DNA from 2 places in the Paenarthrobacter ilicis genome. Region 2 is predicted to be linked to the other one. Evidence: riboswitches for the same ligand, from Rfam matches in the RefSeq annotation. Region 2 holds a riboswitch; the other holds the start of a gene.

Region 1 (7,649 bases), 2.9 Mb from region 2:
CTTGGCTTTGCCCTGGGCCATGGCAGAGATCTTGCCTGCCAAGGCGTAGTCCAGGAACGCGGCCGCCTCGGGCCCGGTGACCCAGACTTCGCCCATGTGGGAGAGGTCGAACAGGCCTGCGGATTTGCGGACGGCGTGGTGCTCGGCCAGTTCGGACGAGTACTTGAGCGGCATTTGCCAGCCGCCGAAGTCCGTAAAGGAGGCGCCGAGCTTCTTGTGCTCTTCGTAGAGGGCTGTGTACTTCTCAGTCATTCTGCGGACCGTCCTAGTTCTCGAAGTCTTCGATCGGCGGGCAGGAGCAGACCAGATTACGGTCTCCGGCTGCGCCGTCAATGCGGCCAACGGGCGGGAAGTATTTGTCCTGCTTGAGGTGGTGGACCGGGAACGCGGCCTGCTCACGCGGGTAGGAACGGTCCCAATCGGAACTTACGACGGCGGCTGCCGTGTGGGGTGCGCGGCGGAGCGGGGAATCCTGCACGGAGAAGTCGCCGTGGGCAACCTGGTCGATTTCGGCACGGATGGCGATCATGGCTTCGATGAAGCGGTCGATCTCCGCAAGGTCCTCGGACTCGGTGGGCTCCACCATGAGCGTTCCCGCTACCGGGAAGGCCAGGGTGGGTGCGTGGAAGCCGAAGTCAATGAGGCGCTTGGCCACGTCCTCAGCGGTGACGCCGGTTTTGGCCGTCAGTTCGCGGAGGTCCAGGATGCACTCGTGCGCCACGAGGCCGCCTTCGCCCGTGTAGAGAACCGGGAAGTGATCGTTGAGGCGTGAAGCGATGTAGTTCGCAGCGAGCAGCGCGGACTTGGTGGCTTCGGTGAGGCCCTGGCCGCCCATGAGCTTCACGTAAGCCCAGGAGATCGGAAGGACACCGGCGGAACCGAAACGGGAGGCGGAAATCGGGACGTCGTTGCCTTCGGTCCAGGATGCTGCGTCACCGGGCATGAACGGCGCCAGGTGTGCCTTGGCTGCCACCGGGCCAACGCCCGGTCCGCCGCCGCCGTGCGGGATGCAGAAGGTCTTGTGCAGGTTCAGGTGGGACACGTCGCCGCCGAACTTGCCCGGCTGGGCGAGTCCGACGAGTGCGTTGAGGTTGGCGCCGTCAATGTACACCTGGCCGCCGGCCTCGTGGATGGCGTCGCAGACTTCGCGGACGTCGGCGTCGTACACACCGTGCGTGGACGGGTAGGTGATCATGATCGCGGAGAGGGCGTCGCGGTGGGCCTCGATCTTGGCCTTGAGGTCAACGTGATCGATGGTGCCGTCCGGCGCGGTGGCAACAACCACTACCTTCATGCCGGCCAGCACTGCGGAGGCCGCGTTGGTGCCGTGAGCCGATGCGGGGATAAGGCACACGTTGCGCTGCTCATCGCCGTTGGACAGGTGGTAGCCACGGATGGCCAGCAACCCGGCCAGCTCACCCTGCGAACCTGCGTTGGGCTGGATGGACACTTGGTCGTAGCCCGTGATCTCGGTCAGCTGTGCCTCGAGGTCGCCGATGAGCTCACGCCAGCCCTCGGTGTGGGAGTCCGGTGCGAACGGGTGGATGGAGGCGAATTCCGGCCAGGAGATGGCTTCCATCTCTGCCGTGGCGTTGAGCTTCATGGTGCAGGAGCCCAGCGGAATCATGGTGCGGTCCAGCGCAAGGTCGCGGTCAGAGAGCTTGCGGATGTAGCGCAGGAGCTGGGTTTCGGAGCGGTGCGTGTTGAACACCGGGTGCTGCATGAAATCGCTGGTGCGCTCCACGGAGGATTCCAGGGCGAAGCCATCCGCCGACTCAAGTACCGAAGCGCCGAAGACCGATGCAACGTCGGCGACAACCGCCGTCGTCGTGGTTTCATCAACAGACATACCCACGGTGTCAGCATCGATGCCCCGGAGGTTGATGCCCTTGGCCTCAGCGGCGGCCACGATCTCCGCAGCCTTGCCGGGAACGCGGACGGTGACGGTGTCGAAGAAGGAGCCATGGAGGACGTCGACGCCGGCCGCCTTCAGTGACGCTGCGAGCGTGCGGGCGTGGCTGTGGGCGGTTTCGGCGATCGCCTTCAAGCCCTCGGGACCGTGGTAGACGGCGTACATGGAGGCCACGATGGCCAGCAATGCCTGTGCCGTACAAATGTTGGAGGTGGCCTTCTCACGGCGGATGTGCTGCTCACGTGTCTGCAGCGCCAAGCGGTAAGCGGGGACGCCGGCGTCGTCCTTGGAGACGCCCACCAGGCGGCCGGGCATGGAACGCTCCAGCCCCTTCTGGACGGCCATGTAGGCCGCGTGCGGGCCGCCGAAGAACAGCGGAACACCCATGCGCTGCGCGGAACCAACAGCAATGTCGGCACCCTGCTCACCGGGAGGGGTGATGAGCGTCAGGGAAAGGAGATCGGCAGCCACAGTGACCAGTGCGCCGCGTTCCTTCGCCTCAGCGATGACGGCGGAGTGGTCGAACACGCGGCCGGAGACACCCGGCTGCTGCAGGACGACGCCGTTGATGGTGCCTTCGGGGAGGCCCAGGGACAGATCGGCCACCTCAACCTCAAAGCCAAGCGCTTCCGCGCGGCCCTTCACGATCGCGATGGTCTGCGGCAGGCAGTCGGCGTCCAGGACGGTCTTGCCATCCTGCGCGGCCTTGTTCTTGTTGGCACGGCGCATCATCAGCACGGCCTCGGCAACAGCGGTTGCTTCATCCAGAAGGGACGCATTGGCAATCGGCAGGCCAACAAGGTCCTGGACCATGGTCTGGAAGTTGAGGAGCGCTTCGAGGCGGCCCTGCGAAATTTCCGGCTGGTAGGGGGTGTAGGCGGTGTACCAGGCGGGCGATTCCAGGATGTTGCGGCGGATCACCGGCGGCGTCACGGTGTCGTAGTAGCCCTGGCCGATCATCTGCACGGCAGTTTTGTTCTTGGAGGCGAGCTTGCGGAGCTCGGCAAGAACCTCAACTTCGCTCAGGGCGTTTTGCAGGGTGAGCGCCACGTCCTGCCGGATGTCGTTGGGAACCGCGGTATCAACCAGCGCGTCAACGGTGCCGTAACCCACGGTCTTGAGCATGGTGTCAATATCGGCTTGGCGACGGGCACCGATGTGCCGATCGACGAAGGTGGTGGAGGCAGAACTAACCGTCACGAAGGAACTCCATAGGTTGGGCGGCATTTGGGTATGCCGCAGTGGCTCGGGTTCCTCCCCGCTCTGTATTGGACCTGAGAGTTTCCGCAGGCTGGTGTGCCTGCTTGCACCGTCGGTGAGCCCGGCTGAGCGGACTGCTTTCCAGAGTTGCCTTGCCGCGGCGGTGCGTGGGCCTGAGAGATTCCTGGGGAGGATTTGCTCCTACGGCGCCTGCATCACATGCTTGCAGGACTCTCCCGCCGCAGATCAAAGGCTTGTTCAGTTATACGCAGCGCCGTGTTGGCCGCGCCACATGACTAATTGTCCTATGTCACGGGCGCGGCGGCAAATGGATGAATCGCTACTTCCGCAGGCGCTCCACAACAGCCAGCAGGATTTCGACGTCGGCCTCCCGCCGATTGTTGCCCTCTTCCTGGCCACTTTCGAACATGGCGTTGAAGTACAGCCCATCCCCCATGTAGCTCACGGCCTTCGCCACTTCCGGACCAACGTCTTCGGCAAGGACGTCCAACCACTGCTTCTGGATACCGGCAAACCGGCGTCGGGTTTCTTCATGGGCCACCTCGGCCAGGCGGGTGGCGGCCACGAACGCCCGGTCCATGGGAGTTCCCGCCCACACGGAGGAACGGATGAAGTAGGCTGCCGCCCCGTCCTCGGCTGCTTTCATCTGCTCAATGTCCTCCTGGCCCAGGGCATCCAAACGTTCCAGCAGGGCACTGATCAGCGCTTCCTTATTGGGGAAGTGGTACAGCAAGCCTCCCTTGGAGACACCGGCCCTTTTGGCCACGGCGTCCAGGGTGGCTGCCCGCTCCCCCACGTCAATGAGCAGGGACTCGTATGCATCAAGGACTGCGTCCCTGGCGACTGGTTTCCGTGGCATGTAACCATCATTCCCTATAGCGTTTGTGCATTCCATTTGAAACTGTACCGTCTGGACGGTACAGTTGATGACATGCCTTCGCAGTCTGTCATCCACGCCTCCCAGTCCGCTCGTCCCGCCATGGGCCCGCGCGCTCCTTGGCGCGACTGGCTTGCCCTGGCACTCCTGATGTTCCCCGTCCTGCTGGTTGCGGTGGACAACACCGCATTGACCTTCGCCCTGCCGGAAATCGCCCGTTCGTTGAACGTCGGCGGGATCCAGCTCCTCTGGATCGTGGACGCCTACCCGCTGGTATTGGCCGCGCTGCTGGTGTCCATGGGCAACCTGGGTGACAGGATCGGACGACGCCGGCTGCTTCTGATCGGCAGCACAGGCTTCGCTGCGGTTTCGGCTGCTACGGCATTCGCGCCCACCGCGGAATGGCTCATCGCCGGGCGCGCCGGACTGGGTGTTTTTGGCGCCATGCTGATGCCCTCAACCCTCTCCCTGATCCGGAACATCTTTACTGACCCCAACCGCCGCCGCTTGGCGATCGCAGTGTGGGCGGCCGGGTTCTCCGGTGGCGCCGCCCTGGGCCCGATCTTCGGCGGGTGGCTGGTGGAGCACTTCTGGTGGGGCGCAGTGTTCCTGGTTGCGGCGTTCCTGCTGCTCCCGCTGCTGGCTTTCGGGCGGGTGCTGATTCCTGAGTCCAAGGATGCACATCCCGGGCGCGTTGATGTTCCCAGCATCGCGCTCTCCGTCTTCACCATGGCGCCGTTCGTTTACGGCATCAAGGAGCTGGCCGTCCACGGTTTTGGAGCCTCGGCCGCAGCCTTCATGATTTTCGGCCTGGTGATGGGCATCCTGTTCGTCCGCCGGCAACAGCGGATTGACTCCCCCATGCTGGACGTCACCCTCTTCAAGAACACGGTGTTCAGCACGGCAATCGTTGCCAACGTACTGTCCTTGTTCTCCATGACGGGCTTCATCTACTTCTTCGCCCAGCACCTGCAGCTGGTGGAAGGGCAGTCCCCCATGGAAGCCGGCATCGCCATGATCCCAGCGCTCCTTGCAACAGTCGTTGCCGGTTTGCTGGTGGTCCCGCTGGTCAAGCGCGTGCGGCCCGGGTTTGTGGTGGCCGGTGGCCTGACGCTCAGCGCCGTGGGCTATCTGGTGGCCATGGTGGGTGACCACGGCAACGGACCGTTGTTCCTGCTTTCGGCCCTGACTGTGCTGGCGGTAGGCGTTGGAGCGGCGGAAACCATCTCCAATGACCTCATCCTGGCCTCCGTCCCGGCCGATAAATCCGGCGCGGCCTCGGCCATTTCGGAAACCGGATACGAACTCGGTTCGCTGCTGGGCACGGCTGTCCTGGGGTCAATCCTCACCGCGTCCTACCAGCACAACCTCATCATCCCGGACGGCATCTCCACCGAAGTTGCCGCACAGTCCAAGGAAACGCTCGCAGGCGCCGTGGACGCAGCGTCCACGCTGTCCGCACCCCTGGGCGAAGCCTTGACCGCCGCGGCCACCATCGCTTTCGATTCCGGCGTCCACATCACGGCGGCGATCGGGTTGGTGCTGATGGCGGGCACGGCAGTGCTGGCGGCCATCCTGCTGCGCAACGTGCCCAAGGCGACCTAAGGCCCCAAAGGCAAACCAACGCTCAGCCGGACCTACACCGCGTTGTTGAGTGAGGCTCCCAGGCCCAGGCCACGGGTAATGCCCCCGGTGGTTGCCGTGGCCAATGCCGAGAGGTAATCGTTGCGACGGCGGGCTGTAATGCGCGACTCAGGTTCGAATGCCTGGCCTGGCGAGTCCGCATAGTGGGCCGCGAGGCCGTCACGCATCAGACGAATGCCTTCGGCCCGCTGCTGGGACACGGCGGCATGCGTAGAACCAAGTTCGTCCGCGAGGTCCTTCACCGACCGCCCCGCGAGGTAGATCTCCTGGATCACGAAACGCATTTTTTCCGGGAGGGCGTCGACGGCGGCGCGGAGGTACTTGATGCGCTCGTCGGCTAGGACAGAGTGTTCCGGGGAGTCGGTGGGCGACGCCACCGTGTCCGCCACGACGTCGTCCAAGGAAGTCAACGTCCGGGACGCGTCCACCAAGGCGGCCTCAACGTGGCTCCGCTCGACGCCCAGCGCTGATGCCATTTCGGCCACGCTGGGTCCCCGTCCCAACAAACTGGTCAGGGTTTCCTGGACAGCCAGGGTTTCCTTGATCCGTTTGCGGGCCGACCGCGTTGCCCAGTCACCCGCGCGCATCTCGTCCGCGAAGGCGCCCACGATCCTTCGCCGCGCAAAGGCGCCAAAAGGAACGCCAAGGTCCGGATCGAAGGAATCAGCAGACGTTATGAGGGCAACGGCACCGACAGAAGCGAAATCATCGCGCGACAAATGCGATGCGCGCGCACAAAGGTCAGAGACCAGGTAACCAACGAGCGGAAGGTGCTGCAACACCAGCTCGTTGCGCTGTTCGCGATTCAAGAGTGAGTCCCCCCATGAGACCGGAGTGTCAAGAGCCAACCGGGTTTCCTCCTGCTGGGTCGATGCCAGAGACCAATCAAAGCATCGCAGTTGGGGCGTCCAATCAGCTACGTATTCAGTGAACATACCACCTCAAAAGCGCTGTGCGTGTACGCTCAACAGAAGTACAGATAAACCCTGCCAAATCGTAATTTTGGTGGGCCATAAAATGAATTGGGGAACCGTGGGGGCGGACGAGCTATCGGCAACGCTGTGGCGACAACGAAGACAACTGGATTTCCTGCTCTTCCTTCTCGAAACCCAGCTCCTGCACCTCCGGGCCGGCAACTGGCACCGGCTGGATTTCACCGCGTCCGAACTCGAAAAAGTCCTGGAGAACTTCCGGTTCGAATCCCTTGCCCGCGGGGTAGAAGCCTCTGCCTTGGCCGCCGAATGGAACGCCCCGGACCAGGTGAACCTTCCTGCCCTGATTGACCTCGCACCCCCCGGTTTGTGGCCTGAACTTTTCAGCGACCATCGCCGCGAAATGGTGGCCTTGCTGGCCGGCATCGACCACGCTGCCGAAGCCAACACGGAACTCCTGCTGGCGCCGCCGTCCGCGGAGAGCGCCGACGGAGACGTTGGGGACCTCGGATTACTGACACGCGACGCGAATATCCACAGGGCACTGTCCGCGGTACGTGCCGTTTCCCTGCGGACGCTCCGCACCTTCCTGGGCCTGGATTAGCTCAACCACGCCGGGCACCGGGGGCACCAGGTTGCAGCAGGCACCATGTGGGAACGGCGATTTCCACCGATCGTCGCAACAGGTTTGCTGTGATCTTTCATGGCAAGCGGGCCGGTGAAAATCACCCGTTACTTGCAGGGCAGGCGTGTAGCGTTTAGGGCACCTTCACCGGGCAGTTTTACGGGCGGGTCTTACGGGAATCCGGGAACCCCTGAACGCCGGGAAGATTCACGCACGTTAACTTGGGCGGCACGGCGCCCGGTGGCGGACCGTCTTACGGGCGTGCAGATTAGCCTGCCAGAGCGCGACTTTAGTATTTCTGACGTCGAAGGGGGTTGTGGGAGGCTTTACGAAATTAGGCTCTCAGCGTCAGCTGAATCTCGCCTGACTCTCATGATGTTGCTGAGGAGCCCACGAAATGCCACCACGACAGAGTCCTGCCCAGAAACTTGCTGCCAA
Region 2 (7,649 bases):
GGCGGCGCATCTCAGCTTCCGCCGAACGGTAGTCCCTCAGCGCGTTCAGCACATCCACAGCCCCCATCTGTTTGCGGCTCTCCAGCCGGTACCAGTAACCCTGTCGCTCCGCTTGGCTTGTCATCACCGTTCCTTTGGTAGACGTGTATCACGGTTGTCTAACCAAATAAGCATAGATGAATACTTGAAATCACGCAGCCAATGCCCTAAAGGACCGTCGGTCAGCGCACTCGCCAGCGCCTCCAAAGAGCCGGTGCCACCACTACGGCAACACCCACCACCGCGCCAATAACGGTCTCAATGATGCGATCCCTCAGGAGTAACCCCGGATCCACGGGAGCCGCCAGAAGCGTGGCAATGAGCGCCAGCGGCGTCACGAAAAGCTGGGCCACAAAGTACTGCCTGGCAATAAACATCTCCGCGCCGAACTGGCAGGCGGCTATCACCAGCACCATCACCCAGGGCGCAGGGTTCAGCCACAGAATGCCGGCCAAGAGCACCAGGCCCGCCACTGTCCCCACAATTCTTTGGATGCCCCGGCTCACACGATGGCGCGTTGAGTGGCCTACCAGCGGCACCACCGCGGCAACCATTGCCCAGTACGTGTGCCCGAAGCCCAAACGCTCCCCCACCAGGGTGGCAATGGTCCCGGCCAGCCCTGCGGCGATCAAGTAGCCACCGCCTTCCAGCCAGATGGCCCTGAGTTCGGCAGGAGTGTGGCGGATGGGCGGGGGACGCTTCCACGGAGTACGGTGGCTCTTCGCCACCCGCGCCGACATTCCTATCAGGAGGCACAACCCGGTGGTCAGCACGGCCACCAGCATCCCTTCCCAGAGCGGCGGTTGCGCAGGAATGGAGGCGATGGCCGCGAACGCAAAGATGTGAAACAGGGAACCGCCCGGACGGAGCCGCCACAACGCCACCACCACTGAACATGCACCGGCCACCACGGTGGTTGCCGCAGTCAGGAGCCACGAATATGCGGTGCTGTCCAGCCCCCAGAGGTGTTCTGCGCGTGCCAGCAGGGTGGCGCAGAGAATGATGAAAAGCATGAAGGTACCGGCTCGCAGCTGGCTGCGGAACCGGACGCTGTGGGGCTCGTTGCGCCCATAGATGCCGGTGAACGCCCCGAACGAGGCAAACACCGCAAGGTCCAGGCGCCCCAGGACCGCAAGCGTAATCAGCGGAACGAACACCCCAATAGCGCAGCGGAGGGCGGGATGGTGGTCCTTGTTTCCCGGGCCCATGGTGAACAGTTCCGCTACAGCCTTCAAGGGGCGGCTCGCCTTTCGTCGCAGATTCAAACGTACGACGACGGCGCTGGCGTCCTTTCCTAGGTTACGCTCCAGCCGCCGGGCTGCTCCGGGATAAGGGACAGATAGTGCGCGGCATCACCCTCCGCGCGCTTAACCCAACCCGGTCGACGTCACCGGAGAGTCCTGCCACGTGAAGGTTCCAGTGGGGCGGCGGTCTTAGTGGTGGGCGGCGGCGAGGATGGTGGAGGCTTCCTGGCGGGTGGTGCCGGAGGATTCGATGTGGGCCAGGGCTTCGGGGATGTCCCAGCCCTTTTTCCGCATCGCGGTGGCCCACAACCGCCCGGCCCGGTACGAGGAACGCACCAACGGTCCGGACATGACGCCCAGGAAACCGATCTCCTCGGCCTCGTGCTGGAGGTCCACGAATTCCTGGGGTTTGACCCACCGGTCCACGGGCAGGTGCCGCTCGGACGGGCGCAGGTACTGGGTGATCGTGATCAGGTCACACCCGGCCCCGTGCAGATCCCGCAACGCCTCGGAGATCTCCTCACGGGTCTCACCCATGCCCAGGATCAGGTTGGACTTGGTGACCATCCCCAAATCCCTGCCCTGGGTGATGACATCCAAGGACCGCTCGTACCGGAACGCCGGCCGGATCCGCTTGAAAATCCTCGGCACGGTCTCCACGTTATGCGCGAACACCTCAGGCTTGGACTCGCAGATCGCCGCGATGTGCTCAGGCTTGCCGGAAAAGTCAGGGATCAACAACTCCACCCCGGTGCCCGGGTTCAGCTCATGGATCTTCCGGACCGTTTCGGCGTACAACCACACGCCCTCATCTTCCAGATCATCCCGGGCCACCCCGGTGACCGTGGCGTACCGCAACTGCATCGCCTGGACACTGCGGGCCACCTTCGTGGGCTCGAACCTGTCCACCGGCGAAGGCTTCCCGGTATCGATCTGACAGAAATCACAGCGCCGGGTGCACTCGGACCCGCCGATCAGGAACGTCGCTTCCTTATCTTCCCAACACTCAAAAATGTTCGGGCACCCGGCCTCCTCACACACCGTGTGCAGGCCTTCCTTCTTCACCAAGTTCTTCAACTGAACAAACTCAGGCCCCATCTGGACCTTCGCCTTGATCCACTCAGGCTTCCGCTCAACAGGTACCGCCGCGTTACGCTGCTCAACACGCAGCAACTTACGGCCTTCAGGTGCAAGAGTCACTGGACTTCTTTCATAGAGCTGGTGGCACACCGTTGATCGGGGGCCGGTGGCCGGGGCCCTGCGGATCATGCCGTGTAACGGAACAATCCGCAGGGTGACCCTGGAATGGGTTCAGCTGAGGTTGGCTGTACCGGGGTAAAGCGGGTGCGCAGCGGCGAGTGCCTCCACGCGGTGACGGAGCCCGGAAAGGTCCGTTCCGGCGTCGGCGATCAATGCTTCGGCGATGATGTCCGCCACCTCGCGGAAGGCCGCTTCGCCGAACCCGCGCGTAGCGAGGGCCGGGGTGCCGATGCGGAGGCCGGAGGTAACCATGGGTGGGCGCGGATCGAAGGGGACCGCGTTGCGGTTGACGGTGATGTCGATCGCGGCGAGGCGGTCCTCGGCTTGCTGGCCGTCGAGCCCGCAGTTGCGCAGGTCCACCAACACCAAGTGAACGTCAGTTCCGCCGGACACCACGGCGATACCCTTGGCTGCCACATCGTCCTGGACCAAGCGCTCGGCGAGGATCCGGGAACCGGCCAGGACGCGTTCCTGGCGTTCACGGAATTCCTCCGAGGCAGCGATTTTGAACGCCACGGCCTTGCCCGCGATCACGTGCTCCAGCGGTCCGCCCTGCTGGCCCGGGAACACCGCCGAGTTGATCTTCTTGGCGATGTCGGCGTCGTTGGAGAGGATGATGCCGCCGCGCGGACCGGCGAGGGTCTTGTGGGTGGTGGACGTGGTGACGTGCGCGTGCGGGACGGGCGAGGGGTGCAGCCCGGCGGCCACCAGGCCAGCGAAGTGGGCCATGTCCACCATCAAGTACGCGCCTACCGAGTCCGCGATCCTGCGGAATTCCGCGAAGTCCAGCTGCCGCGCATAGGCGGACCAGCCAGCCACGATCAGGGCGGGCTTATGCTCCCGGGCCAAAGCCTCAACCTCGGCCATGTCCACGGTGTGCGTATCCTCGCGCACCCCGTACGGGACCACGTTGTAGAGCTTGCCGGAGAAGTTGATGCGCATGCCGTGCGTCAGGTGCCCGCCGTGGGCGAGGTTCAAACCCATGATGGTGTCGCCGGGCTTGATCAGCGCGTGCATCACCGAGGCGTTGGCCTGCGCTCCGGAGTGCGGCTGCACGTTCGCGTACCCGGCCCCGAACAAGGACTTCAAGCGGTCGATCGCGAGCTGCTCCACCACATCCACGTGTTCGCAGCCACCGTAGTAACGCTTCCCCGGGTAGCCCTCGGCGTACTTGTTGGTCAGCACCGAACCCTGTGCCTGCATCACGGCAACCGCAGTGTGGTTCTCCGAGGCGATCATTTCCAAGCCATCGCGCTGGCGGCCCAGTTCGTCGTCGATCTTCGCCGCGATCTCCGGATCCAGCTCGGACAGCGGGGCATTCAACGACCCCGACACAACCTGCTGGTAATGGTTCAACGTTTCAGCGTTCACAGTTCTCCTCCATTGGTTGCTGCATAATCTTCAGCGCTCATCAGCGGCCCTTCGTCGGTGGCAGCCACCTTGAACAGCCAGCCCGCACCGTAGGGATCGTTGTTGATGAGTGCGGGGTCGCTGACAACAGCGTCATTGATCCCAGTCACCTCACCGGTCACGGGCGAGTACAGATCGGATACCGATTTAGTGGATTCAACCTCACCGCAGGTCGCCCCCGCGGTCACAGAAGAACCAATCTCGGGCAGGTCCACGTACACAATGTCCCCCAGGGCGTCGGCGGCCACCGCAGAGATACCGATCCCCACGGGACCGTCCCCCTCAGCGGGGGCAACCCATTCATGCTCGGCCGAGTACTTCAGCCCGGCAACTACTTTGCTCATTTCGTTCCTGTCTTCTGGTTCGCTTGTTTTTGGCGCCGATAAAACGGCAGCTGGACGACTTCGAACGGTTCGGCCTTGCCGCGCAGATCCACTTCAACGGTGGTGCCCGGGGCAGAATGCTCGACGTCGACGTACGCCAAAGCGATCGGGTATCCCAGCGTGGGGCTTGGCTGCCCGGAGGTCACCTCACCGATCAGGGAACCGTTCTTCAGGACCGCGTAATGCGAACGGGCGGCACGACGGCCAACACCCTTCAAGCCCACGAGCTTCTGCCCCAGTGCAGAGCCGACACCTGCTGCTTTGATCGCGGCCAGCGCATCCTTGCCAATGAAGTCACTGTCCTTGGTCAGTGACACCACCGAACCCAGGCCCGCCGTGTAGGCATTGATGTGCCGGGTCAGTTCGTTGCCATACAGCGGCATGCCCGCCTCCAGGCGCAGCGAATCACGGGCAGCGAGGCCTGCGGGGATCAGGCCGTGGCCCTCCCCGGCCCCAAGCAGCGCTTCCCAGAGACGTGGAGCATCCACGGCGGAGAGGTAGATCTCGAACCCGTCCTCGCCGGTATACCCCGTCCGTGCCACGAGCAGGTGCTGCGGCCCGCCGTCGAACGTCAGCGGAACCTCAACCGCAGCGTAGTACTTCAGCTCCCGCACCAAACCGTGGTCTTCTTCCGGGACCAGCGCCAGCAGAATCGCTTCCGCGGCAGGCCCCTGCACTGCGATCAGGGACGTTTCAGCAGAGGCATCTTCGACCATGACATCGAACCCTGCCGCGCGCTCCTGCAAGGCCGCGGCCACCGCAGCTGCATTGCCTGCGTTGGGGACCACCAGGTACTTGTCCACGCTTTCCTGGGGAGAAGGCCTGCGGTAGGTGATCAGATCGTCAATGATGCCGCCATCGGCATTGCAGATCAGGGAGTACTTGGCCTTGCCCACCGGGATCCCGGACAGTTTGCCCGCCAAGGCGTAGTCCAGGAACGCGGCAGCGTCGGGGCCGGTGACCCAGACTTCACCCATATGGGAGAGGTCAAAGAGGCCGGCTGATTTACGGACTGCGTGGTGTTCGGCGAGTTCGGACTCGTATTTAAGGGGCATCTGCCAGCCACCGAAGTCAGTGAAGGAGGCGTTGGCTTTTTTGTGCTGTTCGTACAGAGCTGTGTACTTGCCGGATTGCTGCCCGTCCGGGGCTGCTGCCAGCGCGGCGTCGTGCGCCGATAAGCCGCTCCGCGGGTGATGTGATTGAACGGTCACAAGGAACTCCATGATTCAGGCGCCTGCTTAAGCGCCACGATTGCGTGGGTTCCTCCCCGCTCTGTATTGGACCTGAGAGATTCCGCAGGGATGGTTTCCTGCTTGCACCGTCGGTGAGCCCGGTGACCCGGACTGCTTTCCAGAGTTGCCTACCCGCGGCGGTACATGGGCCTGAGAGATTCCTGGGGAGGATTTGCTCCTACGGCGCCTGACTGGATGTACCGGCAGGACTCTCCCGCCGCAGATCAAAAGCGTTGCATCACACTGGGTGACACGCTTCACACCATAACGGCTCCGCTCGAACAAGTCCAAAAACCATCCCTCCATCACATCCCACCCCCAATTCCCCATCCCTCCATCACATCCCGGCCTTAAACCCGAAACGCGGGGATGGTAGTTTGATGTCTGCTGAGGCAGACACCCGCACCCAAATCGGAGGACCATCCATGTTTAAGGGTTTCAAGGACTTTATTCTTCGCGGCAACGTGATCGAACTGGCGATCGCCGTTGTCATCGGCAGCGCTTTCACCGCGCTTGTTGCTGCTTTCACCAACAACATCATCAACCCCGTGATCGCCGCCGCCGGTGGCATGAACGCCGATGGACTCGGTTTCAAGATCTGGGACAACAACCCCGCTACGTTCGTCAACTTCGGCGCCGTCATCACCGCGCTGGTGACGTTTGTGATCACTGCGGCCGTGGTCTACTTCATCTTCGTAGCGCCCATGAACAAGATCAACTCCCTGGTCAAGGACCGCCTGGCCACCGAGGAACCCGAAGAAGAGCCGCTGCCGGCGGACACTGCTTTGCTGGCCGAGATCCGCGATCTCCTCAAAGCACAGGCAGCCGCCCGCGACTCCGGCGTTGTTCCCAACCCGGACAACGGCACCCTCCGTTAGGACTGCGGCGCGACTGCGCACCCTGAAAGCCCGGCGTTCTCACCTTGAGGACGCCGGGCTTTTGGGTTCAAAAAGGCGCCGGGCTTTGAACCGGGCTGGTCCTCAACCAACCAGCTGGATCCACAGACCCACACCGCGTTCCTTGACCACCATCCGGCGCTCCACAGCTCCCCGTTGGACCAGCCATAAAACGTCACCATCAGCAGTCACCGCGTCAACCACTCCTTGGTCCACCACGTGGTTGCCATGCCAGATCTGGACGGTATGGCCCACCAAGGACCTCCAGTTGGTCACCCGTTTTCCCTGCAGGGGCTCGAGCCTGATTCCGAACAGCGGCTCTCTTCTGTTGTAGTGCACCCGTTTGCTCCTCGCTGCCGGACCTCACACTTCCTTTAAAGGACAGGTGCCTGCGGCGGGCCGGACATGACGCTATTAACCAGACGGCGTGGGGAGGCATTGGTCACAGCACCGCAGCTGCCACACCCGGGGCTGCTTCTCCGTGGGGGTGTGGGGGTTCAGTTCAGCGCCTTCACCGCTCCCAGAACTTTGGTCAGCGAATCCTTGGCATCGCCGAACAGCAACGTGGTGTGCGGTTCATGAAGCAGCTCATTCTCGATCCCGGCGAATCCCGGGCGCATGGACCGCTTGAGGAACACCACTTGGCGGGCGTCGGCGACCTCCAGGATGGGCATCCCGTAGATGGGCGAACCGGAGGTGGTTTTGGCCGCAGGATTTACGACGTCGTTGGCGCCCACTACCAGCGCGACGTCGGTGGTCTTGAAGTCCGCATTGATGTCGCTCATTTCCTTCAGCGACTCGTACGGAACGTTGGCTTCGGCCAAGAGGACATTCATGTGCCCCGGCATGCGGCCGGCCACAGGATGGATGGCGAAGTCCACCTCGATCCCCCGGGCTTCCAACGTGGCTGCCAGTTCCGCGGCCGTATGCTGGCCCTGTGCCACAGCAAGTCCGTAGCCGGGGACGATGATCACACGCTGCGCGTAGCCGAGCAGCACCGCAACATCCTCGGCGCTGGAGGAACGGACCGGCCTGCTGCTCACTTCCGTGGACCCGGCCGTGCTGCCGCCTTTGAAGGCCCCGAACATAATGCCTGCCACGCTTCGGCCCATGGCGGCGGCCATGGCACGGGTCAGGATGGTGCCGGACGCTCCCACCAATGTCCCTGCCACCAGCAGCAATACG

Evidence for each region. A riboswitch is a leader RNA that binds a small molecule or an ion and turns the genes downstream of it on or off. The one in region 2 is predicted to bind glycine.
Region 1: linked by a shared signal. The riboswitch ahead of gcvP (aminomethyl-transferring glycine dehydrogenase) and the one ahead of gcvT (glycine cleavage system aminomethyltransferase GcvT) in region 2 are both predicted to bind glycine.

The regions. Positions count from the first base shown of each region.
Region 1 is NZ_JAFBCD010000001.1:911,823-919,471, reverse strand. It holds gene gcvT (glycine cleavage system aminomethyltransferase GcvT) at 1-252, opposite strand, end outside; gene gcvP (aminomethyl-transferring glycine dehydrogenase) at 266-3,112, opposite strand; glycine riboswitch at 3,166-3,262, opposite strand; glycine riboswitch at 3,264-3,361, opposite strand; gene JOE60_RS04345 (TetR/AcrR family transcriptional regulator) at 3,453-3,992, opposite strand; gene JOE60_RS04340 (MFS transporter) at 4,065-5,615, shown strand; gene JOE60_RS04335 (sigma-70 family RNA polymerase sigma factor) at 5,648-6,463, opposite strand; gene JOE60_RS04330 (flagellar protein FlgN) at 6,672-7,190, shown strand; gene JOE60_RS04325 (hypothetical protein) at 7,609-7,649, shown strand, end outside.
Region 2 is NZ_JAFBCD010000001.1:3,793,367-3,801,015, forward strand. It holds gene JOE60_RS17365 (MarR family winged helix-turn-helix transcriptional regulator) at 1-124, opposite strand, end outside; gene JOE60_RS17370 (FUSC family protein) at 222-1,274, opposite strand; gene lipA (lipoyl synthase) at 1,473-2,483, opposite strand; gene glyA (serine hydroxymethyltransferase) at 2,595-3,914, opposite strand; gene gcvH (glycine cleavage system protein GcvH) at 3,911-4,297, opposite strand; gene gcvT (glycine cleavage system aminomethyltransferase GcvT) at 4,294-5,493, opposite strand; glycine riboswitch at 5,599-5,696, opposite strand; glycine riboswitch at 5,697-5,795, opposite strand; gene mscL (large conductance mechanosensitive channel protein MscL) at 5,994-6,446, shown strand; gene JOE60_RS17400 (hypothetical protein) at 6,549-6,740, opposite strand; gene JOE60_RS17405 (NAD(P)(+) transhydrogenase (Re/Si-specific) subunit beta) at 6,962-7,649, opposite strand, start outside.